DNA from 4 places in the Rahnella sp. BIGb0603 genome. Region 4 is predicted to be linked to each of the others. Evidence: predicted binding sites of a transcription regulator. Region 4 holds the regulator's gene; each other region holds the start of a gene.
The links. Region 4 encodes PurR, which represses purine synthesis genes. Its sites were predicted from a motif close to CANGCAAACGTTTGCNTG; they were not measured.

Region 1 (3,963 bases), 100 kb from region 4:
GCATCGTTCTAATCCTTTTATCCCGTGTTAAATGCAGGCTCAAAATTATTATTATTAAAGGTTTACCGATGCGTAACAGCCGTGTTGTTATTATTGATAGTAGCTGTAAATCGCCGGACGCTCTCCCTGAGTTATGGAAAACTCCCTAATTTTCCCGGCAAAAATCAAAGAAAATCCGTATCGGTGACGTTGTCACGTATGTTTTTCTGTACATTTTTTGCATGTATCTTCAGTGTATAGAGAGGTTCTCTGAACGGGAAAATCAGGCGGAAATCAGCATGCCGTACCTGCAGGGTATAATGCAAGTGTCACTACCATTATGTATTGATAATACAACAGGTTGTTGTTAGCGAAGGTTTTATTGCTACCGGCTCCCACCGGAGTGGTATTTCCTGCGGCAAGCGGGCCAAAAATGATGCAACCCGCCAGCCGCCTGGAGACGAAAAATCCTGCAAATGATTAGTCGCACTGAACCTTAATGGCTAAACCGCCGCGGGACGTTTCGCGGTACTTCGAGTTCATATCTTTGCCCGTTTCGTACATGGTCTCGATCACTTTATCCAGCGAAACGCGTGGCTCACTGGTCCGGCGCAAGGCCATGCGTGCGGCGTTGATGGCTTTTACGGAAGCAATCGCGTTACGTTCGATGCACGGAACCTGAACCTGCCCGGCAACCGGGTCGCAGGTTAAGCCCAGATTGTGTTCCATGCCAATTTCCGCTGCCACGCACACCTGCTCCGGGCTGCCGCCCAGCAGTTCTGTCAGGCCCGCCGCGGCCATAGAACAGGCCACGCCGACTTCGCCCTGACAGCCGACTTCCGCACCCGAAATCGACGCATTCATCTTGTAAAGAATGCCAATCGCGCCGGAGGTCAGGAAATAACGCAGGTAAATATCCGGGCTGACTGACTGAATAAACTGGTCATAATACGCCAGCACCGCCGGAACAATCCCGCAGGCGCCGTTCGTCGGCGCCGTCACCACACGCCCGCCGGCCGCATTTTCTTCGTTCACGGCCAGGGCAAACATGTTCACCCAGTCGATCACGTTCATCGGGTCATTAGACAGTTTATCGTTGGACACCAGCATTCTGCGCAAGGCAGACGCTCGACGCGGAACGCGAAGCGGGCCAGGCAGAACGCCTTCCGTATTCAGGCCACGGTCGATACAGGCCTGCATGGTGTGCCAGATTTTCTCGAAATACTGTTCGATGTCCTGTTTGCTGTGCTGGGCGAGCTCATTTTTCATCATCAAACCTGACAACGAAAGGCCGGTTTCCTTGCATTTGGCCAGCATTTCGCTGGCGGAATTGAAGCTGTAAGGGACCGTCACTTCATCAAGCACCGGCTGACCGAAATGCTCGTCATCGACAATAAAACCCCCACCGACGGAGTAGTAGGTTTTGCTGTAAATCATTTTGTCGCCCGCAAAGGCATGAATTTGCATCGCATTTTCATGGCGCGGTAAATTCTCACCGCGAAACACCATGCCGGTGTCACGGGGGAAATCGACTTCATGCTGAGTTTCACCCAGCGGCAGGCGCTGACGCTGCTCAACGTCGCGAATAAAATGGGGAATGCCGTCGATGTCGACGGTATCTGGCTGGTTACCCGCCAGACCTAAAATAATGGCGATATCTGTGTGGTGGCCCTTGCCTGTGAGAGACAGGGAACCAAAAACGTCCACGGCGACACGCGTAACGGCAGGCATCATGCCCTTTTCGAGCAGGTCATCAGCGAACTGTTTCCCGGCTTTCATCGGGCCCAAAGTATGGGAACTGGAAGGGCCAATCCCGACCTTGAACATGTCGAAAACGCTAATCACGTCGAATACTCCTGTAATGAATTACGGCAGGGAACGGGATCCCTGACAGCCACAACTCAACTTGTGGCTCAATCTATAGTTTAAAAGGCCTGAGGGGCAAAAGTTTCATTTTTCGCATGAAATAAACTTATTTGATGCAAAAGTGTGATCGGAATGTAATCAGCGGGCTCAGGCTTCAACCTGCCGGGCGAGCTGGCGGATGATCGCCGCCGTGAGTCCCCAGACAAATTGCTGCTGATACCAGGATAAATACACCCGGTGATGGATGCCTCTGCGATGAATATCCAGAGTGTGATAGCGGGCAAGATCAAACGCTTCCTGCAAGGGCATTTCAAACAGCTCGGCGACTTCATCCTCAGCCGGATGGAACGTTACATCGACCGGCAACAGTCCGACAACCGGCGTCACCTGGAAACCGCTGCTGCTGTCCTGCGGTGAAAGCGTGCCTAAAACGTGTACCTGTTCCGGCTCAATGGCGACTTCTTCCTGAGCTTCCCGCAGCGCGGTGGCAATAATTGAGGTATCCGTTGCATCGGCTGCGCCGCCGGGAAAGGCGACCTGACCGGGGTGTTTGCGCAGCTGATCGGAACGGCGCGTCAGTAAGATTGTCGGCTCTTTCCGGCAGATAATCGGAATTAAGACGGCGGCGTGACGGGTTCCGCGCAATGCGGGGGCAGGCATACGCGGTTGCTGCAACTGAAAACGCAGGATGAAATCTTCCACCGCGGGGGAAAAAGTCTGCACGGGTGCGTGTTGTTCCAGCAAAGTCACGGCTGAACGTCTCCTAACTGAGGCAGTATGCGGGCAATTTTATCGAACGTTTCCTGATATTCTGCCTGTTCCTGGCTGTCAGCCACAATCCCGCCGCCTGCCCAGCAGTAAATTTTCCCTTTCGCCGTCAGCAGCGTGCGGATGGTGATATTACTGTCCATCGTGCCGCAGCAACTGATGTATGCAATGCTGCCGCAGTAACCGTTGCGTCGCTGTGGCTCAAGCTCTTCGATGATTTCCATTGCGCGGACTTTCGGTGCACCGGTAATTGAGCCGCCAGGAAAACAGGCGCGCAGCAACGCACTGGCGTGGCACGCTTCCGGCAGTTCTGCGGTGATGGTACTTACAAGATGATGAACCGCAGGGAAAGGCTCGACTATGAATAATTCGGGAACGCGCACGCTGCCCGGCGTTGCAACGCGGCCAATGTCATTTCGCAATAAATCGACGATCATCAGATTTTCCGCACGATCTTTTTCCGATGCCGCCAGACGCTCAGCCTGACGCACATCTTCTGCGGGATCCTCGCTGCGCGGCAACGTCCCTTTAATCGGGCGCGTCTGGATCTGATGGTCTTTCAGCCAGATGAAGCGTTCAGGCGACAGACTGATCACCGTATTTTCAGGTAAACGCAGAAACGCCGAGAAGGGGGCTCGATTTGCACTATTCAGCTGCAAAAATGCCTGCCACTCGTCGCCGGAATAGTGTGTCGAAAATCGCTGCGCGAGGTTAATCTGATAGCAATCACCACTGTGAATGTATTCCTGAATCTGGCGGAATTTTTCACCGTATGCCCCGCGGCTCATGTTGGACTGCCACGGCGCTTTCAGCCGGAAAGGTTGCGCGGCCGTGGCCTTCTGTTGAGCCAGCCAGTGCAGGCGGACGGAAACGTCATGGTGGCAAATCAGCGTCACACGTTGCAGATGGTGATCGGCGATCAGCGCCCAGTCATAAATACCCACCGCCATATCCGGCAGGGCGATGTCCTGTTCTGCCGTGTCGGGCAGTGCCTCAATACGCCGTCCTAAATCATAGCCAAACAACCCGAGCGCGCCGCCCAGAAAAGGAAAATCAGGCGAGCTTTCCGCCTGCAAACCGGATGCCGATAGGTATTCCTCCAGCAGGGCAAACGGATCGTCTTTCCGTGACGTCACTTCACCGTTTTGCTCAACCTGCGTGATCTCATCGCGCGTCGTCAGTGTGATCAGCGGATCCGCCACCAGAATATCAAAGCGGTTATGCTGATGCTGCGCAGAGCCGGAATGCAAAAGCATGGCCCACGGCAAAACTGAGAGCGCAGAAAATTGTTCGGACAGCGCATCGGGATGATAAGGCAAAGTATGAAAATTTACGGAACGGGTGGGTTGC
Region 2 (3,963 bases), on a different contig from region 4:
AGAATCGAAATAATAAGCGTGATCGCCAGAATCGCCAGCGTTACCACGATCACCAGCAGCGCCAGCCAGTTGTTATCTACGCCACTGAACGCTGCCATACTGTGGCTGTCCATCGGAAATTGCGCCGCCGCCATGCCGATGTAATGCATGCCGACAATCGCCGTGCCCATGATCACCGCCGCGCTGATGCGCAACAGCCGGACATTCGGGGATTGCTGACGAAGATGAAACGCCATCCACAGCGCCGCGCCCGAGGCGACAATCGCCACAACCACGGACAGCGCAACCCACCAGTAATCGTAAACAATGGGTGGCATCATCAGCATCGCGGCCATCCCGGTGTAATGCATGGCGGAAATTCCGCCGCCCATCAGCAATGCCCCGGCCAGTAAACGCCCGGTCGGTAAATTCGGCAGGCAAACCAGCCACAGCGCAAAGACGGAAGAGATAATGGCGATGACCATGGAAAGCAGCGTAATAACCGGGTCGTAACCCATTGGCATGGCCGAATTAAAGGCCAGCATGCCGATAAAATGCATGGACCAGATACCGATGCCCATCGCAATGGCGCCCCCGCTCAACCAGAGACGGGAAGCCTTTCCCTCTGTCGTGGCAACCCGGCCCGCCATATCAAGCGCGGTATAAGAGGCAAGCATTGCAACAATGAACGAAAACATTACAAGCACATTGTTGTAATTACTGGAAAACATGTAAGGCTCCACACAGGCAGGGGGTCTATTTTAGATTCGGCGATAATGGCATTAAGATTTATTAAAGGCGAATGAAGTTACGATAATTTTTTTCGTGTAATTAAGATTAATCCGTAAGTGATTTTAATCAAATAAAAATAATTTCCGGCTTAATCTGCGGCTAATAAACCCGATAAACATCATGGTTTTTAAATGAATATGTTCCGGCTATTCAGGCCTTGTCTATAGTTAACAAATAATTAAATGAAACAGAGCGGAAGGTATTTATGATCACAGTGCATCATTTGGATAATTCACGTTCGCAGCGAATCTTATGGATGCTTGAGGAATTGAGTGTCCCGTATGAAATTCAGCATTATCAACGGGATAAAAAGTCGATGCTGGCGCCTGCTGCGCTGAAAAAAGTGCATCCTCTGGGCAAGTCACCGGTGCTGGAAGACAACGGGCTGATCCTTGCGGAGTCCGGCGCCATCATTGAATACTTGCAGGAAGTTTATGATGAAGGCAGCACGCTTAAACCGTCGGCCTTCGCTGAACGTCAGCAATACCGCTACTGGATGCATTATGCGGAAGGTTCCCTGATGCCGTTGCTGGTGATGAAACTGATTTTCAGCCGCTTAGGCAAACCGCCGATGCCGTGGCTTATCCGTCCGCTGGCGGGCGCAATCGGACAGGGTGTGCAGAAAAATTATCTGGATAAACAAATTTATACCCATATGGATTATCTGGAGAAACATCTCGCCACCCATCCTTATTTCGCCGGGTATCAGTTCAGCGCGGCGGATATTCAGATGAGTTTCCCGATAGAAGCTATAAATGCCCGCGCCGGACTCGGACAATACCCACACTTAAATGCATGGTTATCGAATGTGACCGCGCGTCCGGCTTATCAGAAGGCGCTGGAAAACGGCGGACCTTTCACGATATTGCGTTAAGTCCGGGGTATTTTGTTGCGCTCGTGCGTGCCGTGATTGTCGTCATGAGCGCAATATCATCAGCCCGTGAAATCATCCTGTTCTTGTCCGTTTTGCTTTTGCCGTTCATCGCGGAAAAAAATTGATGCGCAACCGATACCGCACAGCAAATCGCCAGCCGGCTGAATTTACATCACAACCGCGTTTTTATTGACCGAACAACGGTAAATTGTCGTCGATCGTAGTTGAAATGTGGGGTTTAAAGGCCGGATAATCGTTTGCTTAATTTTTCAGACCCGCCATACGCGATGTGAGTTAAACGTTTGCCTTGTAGATCTGACGCTGATTTCGGCGGTTTCAGGCTACGGGTAAGGAAGCGAACGTGCAGAAACGATTTCATAATGACCACGCCGGCTAATCAGTAAAGACATTCAGAGGATTTTCCATGTCGAGTCAACACCCTCAGACGGGCAGCGCTGTTGCGCCAAAAGGCCCGTTTGATGCATTTTTCAAAATCAGTGCGCGTGGCAGCAACGTCCGTCAGGAAGTGATCGCCGGTTTAACGACGTTTCTGGCGATGGTTTATTCGGTGATTGTAGTGCCGTCCATGCTGGGTAAAGCCGGATTTTCGCCGAGCGCGGTGTTTGTCGCGACCTGTCTGGTTGCCGGTTTTGGCTCGCTGCTGATGGGCTTGTGGGCGAATCTGCCGCTGGCGATTGGCTGTGCGATTTCACTGACGGCGTTCACGGCATTCAGCCTGGTGCTCGGCCAGCACATCAGTGTGCCCGTGGCGTTAGGCGCAGTATTCCTGATGGGCGTGCTGTTCACGATTATCTCGGTCACCGGGATCCGGTCGTGGATTTTGCGCAACCTGCCGACCGGCGTTGCGCATGGCACCGGCATCGGTATCGGCCTGTTCCTGTTGTTAATCGCTGCCAACGGCGTCGGCCTGGTGGTGAAAAACCCGCTGGACGGTTTACCGGTCGCGTTGGGCGCATTTACCTCTTTCCCGGTGGTGATGACCTTGCTCGGCCTGGCGGTGATTTTCGGCCTTGAGAAACTGCGCGTTCCCGGCGGCATTCTGCTGGTGATCATCGCGATTTCCGTGATTGGTTTGATTTTCGATCCTGCGGTGAAATATCAGGGCCTGTTCGCGATGCCTTCCCTGGCGGGCGCAGACGGCAAATCGGTCATTTTCGATCTCGATATCATGGGCGCGCTGAAAGCGGCCGTGCTGCCAAGCGTTCTGGCGCTGGTCATGACGGCGGTCTTTGATGCGACCGGCACCATCCGCGCCGTTGCCGGGCAGGCAAACCTGCTCGACGAAAACGGCCAGATCATCAGCGGCGGCAAAGCTCTGACGGCGGACTCCGTAAGCAGCATCTTTGCCTCTCTTGTCGGCGCATCACCGGCAGCGGTCTACATTGAATCGGCAGCGGGTACAGCGGCAGGCGGCAAAACCGGCCTGACCGCCACCGTCGTCGGAGTTCTTTTTCTGCTGATGTTGTTCCTGTCACCGTTATCTTATCTGGTTCCGGCTTACGCGACCGCGCCAGCGCTGATGTACGTCGGCCTGCTGATGCTCAGCAACGTGACCAAACTGGATTTCAACGACTTCGTTGATGCGATGTCCGGCCTGTTGTGCGCGGTATTCATCGTGCTGACCTGTAACATCGTCACCGGCATCATGCTGGGCTTCAGCGCGCTGGTGATTGGCCGTATCTTCTCCGGAGAATGGCGCAAGCTGAACGTCGGAACGGTGGTTATCGCTGTGGCGCTCGTGGTGTTTTATGCGGGCGGATGGGCGATCTGAATGCCAGGCCGGGCATTCGGGACGGCCATTTCTGACGGTGAAAGTTTCGGTTTTTCATGTGCGGTTATCACATGGCCTTTCGCGCTGAAACCGAGCAGAGAGGAAAGTGCTTTTCCTCTCTGCACTCTCCTCGCTTTTTTACTTCGCGCTGTCGCTCGATGGCTATGTTTCAGCAACCGCTGCGACAGGCTGGAAATCTTGCCGCTGCGCGGTTCCCTCTCTCGGTCCTGAAGCCCTGGGTCTTCAGGCCGCTCCGTTCGGCAAGATTTCTGAATCGCCCGCACAATCTTAAATTCAAAACCGATCTGCTTTTCAGAGAGTGAAATGGCGTGATTAAAAATTTTGCTGAACGGAGCGGCTTCGAGACCTGTGGCTCGAAGACCGAGAGAAGGAACCGCGCAGAGGCAATATTTTGCGCCACACACTAATGTACCGAGACATGTCCATCGACCCAGCGATAGCGCGCAGTTTAAAAACGCAGGATTCCAAAGGGTTTCGTTTAAAAGCCTTTGTGCCAGTTTGGGCG
Region 3 (3,963 bases), 540 kb from region 4:
AAGTGGACTGGGACAGCCTGAAGCCGAATTTCTACTTTATCTTCCCGACGGGCGCACTGGATGCCCAGCCGCAAAGCTGGCTGACCAGTTTCCGTTATCACGGCGATGACAGCACCATTACGCAACTGAACCGTCAGTTCCCGACGCTCAGTTTGCTGGATGTCGGTTCGATTCTGCGGCAGGTCGGACAGGTCTTACAGCAGGTCAGCCGGGCGCTGGAAGTGATGGTGATTCTGGTGATGCTGTGCGGCGGTTTGCTGTTGCTGGCACAGATTCAGGTCGGGATGCGTCAGCGCCGTCAAGAGTTGATCGTTTATCGCACGTTAGGCGCGAGTAAAAAGATGCTGCACCGTACTCTCTGGTGCGAATTTGCGGTTCTTGGACTCGTGGCGGGCATTGCGGCGGCGATAGGTGCCGAAGTGGCGTTATGGTTGTTGCAGCGAAAAGTGTTTGATTTCCCGTGGGAACCGGATTACCTGATGTGGATCGCCGTTCCGGTGGTCAGCGCGTTGCTGCTGTCTGTCTGCGGAGGCTGGCTGGGTGTACGGTTGCTGCGGGGGCGGGCGCTGTTCAGGCAATACGACTCGTAACCGTCATACTTCGAGCCACAGGTGCGTTGGCTGCGTTCAGTCATCCGAATCACTTACCTGAGTAAGCTCATCGGGATTCCTTGACTTGCCGCCTTCCTGTAACTCGAATTATTTAGGTTACCAGAGCATCTCCTTTTAATAAGGAGGTGCTCAAATCAAAGCTTTTCAACTGCCCATTCAATGCCGCTGGCATATTCGGCCGGCAGCATCGGGATCAGTGCATTCAGGTTTTCTTTCAGCAGGCTGGCGCTGGCATCATTGAGATTCAGGTGTCCGACTTTACGACCCGGACGCACGTCTTTCTCGTACCAGTGCAGATTGACCAGTGGCAGGTTCAGCCACTGTTCTGACACATCCGTGCCAATCAGATTCACCATCACCGACGGCGTACTGACCACCGGTTTTGGCAGCGGCAGACCGAGTATGGCACGTAGGTGCATTTCAAACTGGCTGTAGGATGCGCCGTTTTGCGTCCAGTGCCCGCTGTTATGTACGCGCGGAGCCAGTTCGTTGATGAGCAAACCTTCGCTGACCACGAAACATTCCATCGCCATCACGCCGACATAATTCAGTTCGTTCAGAATCGCCGACAGCATGCTTTCAGCCTGCTGTTGCAGCGCAGCGTCCGGCTCCGGCAGTGCGACGCTGGTGCGCAGAATACCGTCCTGATGCAGATTGTGCGTCAGCGGATAAAAAACGGTTTTCCCGTCGTGACCACGCGCACCTACCAGCGACACTTCACCGGAGAAATTGATGCCCTGCTCAACGATGCATTCGCCGTAGCAATCTTGTGGCAATGTATTTTCTTCGCCGGAACGCAAGCGCCACTGACCACGACCGTCATAACCGCCGACGCGACGTTTCACAATCGCCAGTTCGCCAAGCTGTGAAAAAACCTGCGGCCATTGTGCGGCATCTGCCAGCAATTGCCACGGCGCAGTCGCCAGACCGAGCTGGTCGAGCAACTGTTTCTGCGTCAGGCGATCGGCCAGACGCGGGAAAATATCGCGGTTAACGAACGCATTATGCGTTGCCAGTTCGCGGGTCAGGGCGGTTTCCGGCCAGCGTTCAATTTCAGCCGTAATCACGCTTTGCTGAAAAGGTACGGCCTCCGGTTCGGCATCAAGTCCGACCGGATAAACGGCAATCCCCAGCGGTTCACCCGCCTGACGCAGCATTCTGCCTAACTGACCGTTTCCGAGTACGCAAACCGGTTTCATGCTTCCTCCCGCGGATCGGGATTATTCAGCACTTCATCCGTTTGTGCGACACGCCACGCGGCCAGATTTTTGGCAATTTCAGTATCATGCAGCGCCAGAATTTGTGCCGCCAGCAACGCGGCGTTAGCGGCACCCGCTTTACCAATCGCCAGCGTACCGACCGGAATACCGCGCGGCATTTGTACGATGGAATACAGGCTGTCGATGCCGCTCAGGGCCGCGCTTTGCACCGGCACGCCGAGCACCGGCACCAGCGTTTTCGCCGCCAGCATGCCCGGTAAATGCGCCGCGCCGCCTGCGCCTGCGATGATCACATCAAAACCATTGGCCGACGCCTGTTCAGCAAAGGTGAACAATTTGTCCGGCGTGCGGTGTGCGGAGACGATATCGACATGGAAAGGAATATTCAGCGTTGTGAGCACTTCGGCGGCGAACTGCATGGTCGCCCAGTCACTTTTAGACCCCATAACGATGGCGATTTTTGCCGGGGTAACGTTGGATGACATGTCTGTATAGCTCCTGTGATTCGGATTTAAAGCGTGTGAGGGCGCAAATGATATCACGCTCACGAAGCAAGGAAAACGGTTGCGTAGCCGGAATACGGTGCATTTTTGATGAGAAGTGCGCGACAGATTTGTATAATCCCAGCCACGATAATATTCGCCATCCCCACTGGAAACTGAACTATGACGCAGGCTTTACTGGCACCGATTTATGATTTTCTTCACTGTGCAACACCTGCGTTATGGGTGGATGTGGCGCTTGAAAATCAGACTGTCATGCTGATTGACCACGCTAACTGTGAAAAGAAAGCGGCGGCCACGGCGATGAGCCTGATGACCAAATATCTTGAGCGTACCGAGTTGCTGTTTTGCGCGGCACGTCTGGCGCGCGAAGAGCTTCATCACTTTGAGCAGGTGGTGGAAATCATGCAGAAACGCAATATTACTTATACCCAGCTTTCACCGTCGCGCTACGCCAGTGGTATGATTAAACATACCCGCCATCATGATGACCTGAATATTCTGGTGGACCGTCTGATTATTGGTGCGTACATCGAAGCGCGTTCCTGCGAGCGATTTGCCAAGATTGCTCCGCATCTCGATGAAACCCTGTCACGCTTTTATACGTCGCTGTTGCGCTCAGAATCACGCCATTTTGCCGATTATCTGGCGCTGGCCGAACAGTATGCGGGAACCGATATCAGTGAACGGGTGGAGGAGTTTGGCAGGATTGAAGCGGAACTGATCTTAACGCCAGATGAACAATTCCGCTTCCACAGTGGAGTCCCAGTCTGCGGGCTTAAAACGGGAAGCTGATCAGTTCCACGTTACCGGCGGTGACTTTCACCATCGAGCCTTCTTCGTGCCATGCGCCGAGTACTACGCGGTGGCCGGTTTTATTTTCTAAAGGCACATCATGAATAGCCGGGCGGTGCGTGTGCCCGTGGATCATCCACTCGACGCCTGCCGCCTGCATTTCACTGATCACCGCCTGCGGATTCACGTCCATAATTTCCAGCGATTTTCCCTGATTAGACGCTTTGCTGTTGGCGCGCATTTTTGCGGCAATCGCCAGTCGCCATTTCAGAGGCAGCATCAGGAATAATTTCTGGATAAACGGGTTATGAACTTTTTTGCGGAAATTCTGATAGGCAACGTCATCGGTACACAGCGTGTCGCCGTGCAGGATGAGCACGCGGCGGCCATAAAGCTCGAGAACTTTTTTCTCTGGCAGCAGCGTCATCAGGCTTTCACGCGCAAAACGTCTGCCGAGCAGAAAATCGCGGTTACCGTGGATGAAAAAGCAGGGCACGCCTTGCTGGCGGAGCTGGTTTAACGCCGCAGCGATTTCTGCGTGTAACGGTTCCGGGTCATCGTCACCAATCCAGGCTTCGAATAAATCCCCGAGAATGTACAGCGCATCAGCCTGCGGCGCATCTTCGCGAAGAAAACGCAGAAAACCGGCAGTGATTGCCGGTTCCTGTGCGCAAAGATGGATATCTGCGATAAAAAACGTGGTCATCCCGACGCTAATTATTCGCTGATGGTGACGCTTTTGATCACAACATCTTCTTTTGGAACGTCCTGGTGCATACCGCTGCGGCCCGTTTTAACGGCTTTGATTGCGTCAACCACGTCCTGACCTTCAAC
Region 4 (3,963 bases):
GAAAAAAATTCGAAGAAGAAAGTCAAAAGCACCGAACTGGTTAAGCGAAAGACGTCTTCTGAAAAAACAGTAAAAACGACGCGGGCCGAGAGTAAAAAAGAAAAAACACTCAAGACAACCCGGGCCGAGGCGAAAGCAGGGAAGGAAACGAAAACCCGCTCTCTCGCTAAAAACAGCAGTGAAAAGGCCAGTAAAAAAGAAGCGTATGGCCGCCACCGCAAAGGCAAAAAGTTACGTGAAGAAGACAGTAAACCGATAACGCTCAGCGCAACACACAAGAAACGTTATCAGCACGCACAACAAACCGCGATGACCAAGCTGATGCACCAGGTCGGCAAACCTTACCGCTGGGGCGGAACGTCACCGAATACAGGTTTCGATTGCAGCGGACTGGTTTACTACGCATATAAAGATTTGATCCGTATTAAAATGCCCCGCACAGCGAATGAAATGTACCACTTGCGCGATGCGGCCCCGGTCAAACGGGGTGAATTAGAATCCGGCGATCTGGTTTTCTTCCGGATTAATAACCGCGGCGCCGCAGACCATGTCGGTGTTTACGTAGGAAACGGGAAGTTTATCCAGTCACCGCGCACCGGCGAAGACATTAAGATCACCTCACTGGGTGACGATTACTGGCAAGATCATTATGTAGGCGCACGACGGGTAATGACCCCTAAGACGATCCGATAATAAACAATTCGTTAAGTCTGAAGTTTCGCTAATCAGCCATTGAATAGCATTTAACGAAGAGTTTCTGCAGGGAAGAGTATCGGCGGAATGGGTGACTGCGTAAAATTGAAAAGGGCGATTCCTGTTATAGGTAATCGCCCTTTTTATTGCGGCTTTCGCGCAAATCAGTTCATCACTGCGGTGAAACTGAAAGCAATAATCACGAGCAAAGCGCAGACCGTAGTGATCAAAGAAAATTTCAGGTTGCTGTCCATTAAACCCCCTTACGGATCAAATTGTGGCGTTCGTATAGCCACACTGAATGTGTGCCAACGCATTTTCTCATAATTCGCATTGAAAATCTTGTGCTGAATGACACCAGGTTCATGACAATTTTACTTCCACTTTCCTGCATTATAAGTGAAAATTGTCGGTTACCACGCCTGTGTGCCGGTCGATTTCACCCGAGAGCATTTCACGCCTCACTCTGAAGAATCCACCCAACGATTTCACTGCCCTTTTCGAAGTCAGCAGTTAAATCCACGCAAGCAAACGATTAACATAATGCTAACGTGCTGAAACACGTGAGCACAGGAGTCATTTTTTACATGGCAACGATTAAAGATGTCGCAAAGCGCGCTGGCGTTTCCACCACAACCGTGTCGCACGTCATCAATAAAACCCGTTTCGTCGCCGAAGAAACCCGAGCCGCGGTTCTCCTTGCAATCAAAGAGTTGCACTATTCTCCCAGCGCTGTGGCACGTAGCCTGAAGGTCAATAACACCAAAACGATCGGTCTTCTGGCAACGTCCAGTGAAGCGCCCTACTTCGCCGAAGTGATTGAGGCCGTGGAAAACAGCTGTTTCTCAAAAGGCTATACGCTGATTTTGTGTAACTCACACAATAATCTGGAGAAGCAACAGGCCTACCTGCAAATGCTGGCGCAAAAACGCGTCGACGGTTTACTTGTGATGTGCGCGGAGTATCCGGACGAATTGCTGAATATGCTTGAAGAATACCGCTCCATCCCGATGGTTGTGATGGACTGGGGCGAAGCGCGTAAGAATTTCACCGACAGCATTATCGATAACGCGTTTGAAGGCGGCTATATGGCCGGACGTTATCTGATTGAACGCGGTCATCGCGATATCGGCGTGATCCCTGGGCAACTGGCGCGAAACACCGGCGGCGGCCGTTTCCAGGGCTTTGTGAAAGCACTGACGGAAGCTAATATTCCTCTTCGTGAAGAATGGGTCGTTCAGGGCGACTTTGAGCCGGAATCGGGCTATCAGGCCATGCACAAAATTCTGATGCAGAAAAACCGCCCGACGGCTGTATTCTGTGGCGGTGACGTGATGGCGATGGGGGCAATCTGTGCCGCCGATGAGCTGGGCCTGCGCGTACCGCAGGATATTTCCGTGATTGGCTATGATAACGTGCGTAACGCGCGCTATTTCTCACCGGCACTGACGACAGTTCATCAGCCAAAAGAACGTCTGGGCGAAATGGCCTTTACCATGCTGCTGGACAGAATTATCAGCAAACGCGAAGAGTCGCAGACCATTGAAGTGCATCCCAAACTGGTTGAGCGCCGTTCCGTGGCCGACGGCCCGTACCGCGATTACCGCCGTTAACTTTCAATAAACGCCTGTGCCGCAGGCGTTTATTGTCAGTCGCGCAACCATTCCCGGTTCATCGTTTCCGTATCGCCCATGTATTCCAGCAGCCACGCCAGCGAAGGCGACGGATTGCTCTGATCCCACGTCAGGCAGCACGGGCTGTCCGGAAAGGTATTTTCCAGCGACAGTACCTGTAATTTTTGCTGTTCAATCCAGGGTGTCACGCGGTGAACCGGCATCATGCCAACACATAAACCTTCGTTCAGACATTCCAACGCACACGTCCAGTCGGGAACCACCAGCCGCCGCTGGTTATCCAGCGTCCAGGTATCGCGTTTCGGCAATGTCCGCGATGTATCTTCCAGGCAAAGCGCCGGATAAGGCCGTAACTGATCGTCACTCAGTATTCCCTGCGTCTGGGCCAGCGGATGTTGCGCGCTGACCACACAATGCCAGTCCATAAAACCCATATCGCGGAAATTGAACCGTCCACCGACGGGGATCGCCCGCGTCGCGCCGATGGCGACATCCGCCCGCCCGTCGACCAGCGCGTCCCAGACACCGTTAAAGACTTCCGAATGAATGATGAGTTCGGTATCAGGGAAATGGCGATAGAAATCCAGCACCAGCTGCCGTGTCCGCACAGGTTTAACGATACGGTCAACGGCCACCCGTAATTCTCCGCGCCAGCCATTGGCGACCTGCTGACACTGGCGGCGGGTCGCTATCATTTTTTTTGTCAGAACCCGCGCTTCGTCGACAAAAACTTTACCGGCAGGAGTCAGAATAACGTCGCGATGTCTGCGTTCAAACAACGGAACGGCCAGCCATTGTTCAAGCTGGCGAACGGTGTAGCTGATGGCAGAAGGAACCCGGTGCAAGTCCTGCGCGGCAGCGCTAAAACTGCCTGTTCGGGCGACGGCATCGACCACTTCAAGTGCATATTCTGACCACATCGTTTAGCCTTCAATATTTTTGATAGCAGATTGCAAATATTAGCGTTTCACAAGCCTGTTATCAAAGCGTTAAACTCCGCATCCGATACGATTTCCGCGTCAAATCATCTGCAATAAATAAATTAAAGAGACAATAATGAAACCCTCACTTGGATTTATGCTCTATCTTGCCGGGCTGAGCATGCTTGGCTTTTTAGCGACCGATATGTACCTTCCGGCCTTCAGCGCGATGCAAAGCAGCCTGATGACCAGCCCGGGCATGATCAGCGCCAGCCTGAGTATTTTCCTTGGCGGCTTTGCCATCGGTCAGCTGTTGTGGGGGCCGTTGTCCGACAAGATTGGCCGCAAGCCGGTATTGCTGATTGGCTTAGCGCTCTTTGTCGTCGGTTGTCTGGGCGTGCTATGGGTTGAGAATGTCCGCGCCCTGCTGGCGCTGCGTTTCCTGCAAGCTGTCGGCGTCTGTGCCGCCGCCGTCACCTGGCAGGCGCTGGTGGTAGATCGCTTTTCTGCCGATGTTGCTAAAAAAACCTTTGCCAGCATCATGCCACTGGTTGCGCTTTCCCCTGCTCTGGCACCTTTGCTGGGCGCCTGGGTTCTCAACCATTTTGACTGGGAAGCGATTTTCGTTCTGCTGACCGCCGTAGCCGTTATCTTGCTTATCACCACGTCCACACTGCGCGAAAATGCGCCAGAGGTTCATGCTCCTGCTGATAAAA

Region 1: M2403_RS02195 (L-serine ammonia-lyase) is a predicted target of PurR. The motif match lies at 1,852-1,869, and genes of this name have one in related genera.
Region 2: M2403_RS18505 (NCS2 family permease) is a predicted target of PurR. The motif match lies at 1,937-1,954, and genes of this name have one in related genera.
Region 3: purE (5-(carboxyamino)imidazole ribonucleotide mutase) is a predicted target of PurR. The motif match lies at 2,385-2,402, and genes of this name have one in related genera.

The regions. Positions count from the first base shown of each region.
Region 1 covers NZ_JANUEX010000001.1:475,675-479,637, reverse strand. The annotation lists gene M2403_RS02200 (EAL domain-containing protein) at 1-4, opposite strand, end outside; gene M2403_RS02195 (L-serine ammonia-lyase) at 460-1,824, opposite strand; gene M2403_RS02190 (CoA pyrophosphatase) at 1,993-2,595, opposite strand; gene pabB (aminodeoxychorismate synthase component 1) at 2,592-3,963, opposite strand, start outside.
Region 2 covers NZ_JANUEX010000007.1:85,690-89,652, forward strand. The annotation lists gene M2403_RS18495 (bifunctional diguanylate cyclase/phosphodiesterase) at 1-710, opposite strand, end outside; gene M2403_RS18500 (glutathione S-transferase family protein) at 977-1,645, shown strand; gene M2403_RS18505 (NCS2 family permease) at 2,070-3,437, shown strand; gene M2403_RS18510 (hypothetical protein) at 3,413-3,963, opposite strand, start outside.
Region 3 covers NZ_JANUEX010000001.1:915,983-919,945, reverse strand. The annotation lists gene ybbP (putative ABC transporter permease subunit YbbP) at 1-590, shown strand, start outside; gene purK (5-(carboxyamino)imidazole ribonucleotide synthase) at 746-1,810, opposite strand; gene purE (5-(carboxyamino)imidazole ribonucleotide mutase) at 1,807-2,316, opposite strand; gene M2403_RS04395 (tRNA-(ms[2]io[6]A)-hydroxylase) at 2,497-3,129, shown strand; gene lpxH (UDP-2,3-diacylglucosamine diphosphatase) at 3,113-3,835, opposite strand; gene ppiB (peptidylprolyl isomerase B) at 3,847-3,963, opposite strand, start outside.
Region 4 covers NZ_JANUEX010000001.1:371,413-375,375, forward strand. The annotation lists gene M2403_RS01715 (C40 family peptidase) at 1-693, shown strand, start outside; gene M2403_RS24905 (YnhF family membrane protein) at 858-947, opposite strand; gene purR (HTH-type transcriptional repressor PurR) at 1,281-2,306, shown strand; gene punR (DNA-binding transcriptional activator PunR) at 2,342-3,247, opposite strand; gene punC (purine nucleoside transporter PunC) at 3,384-3,963, shown strand, end outside.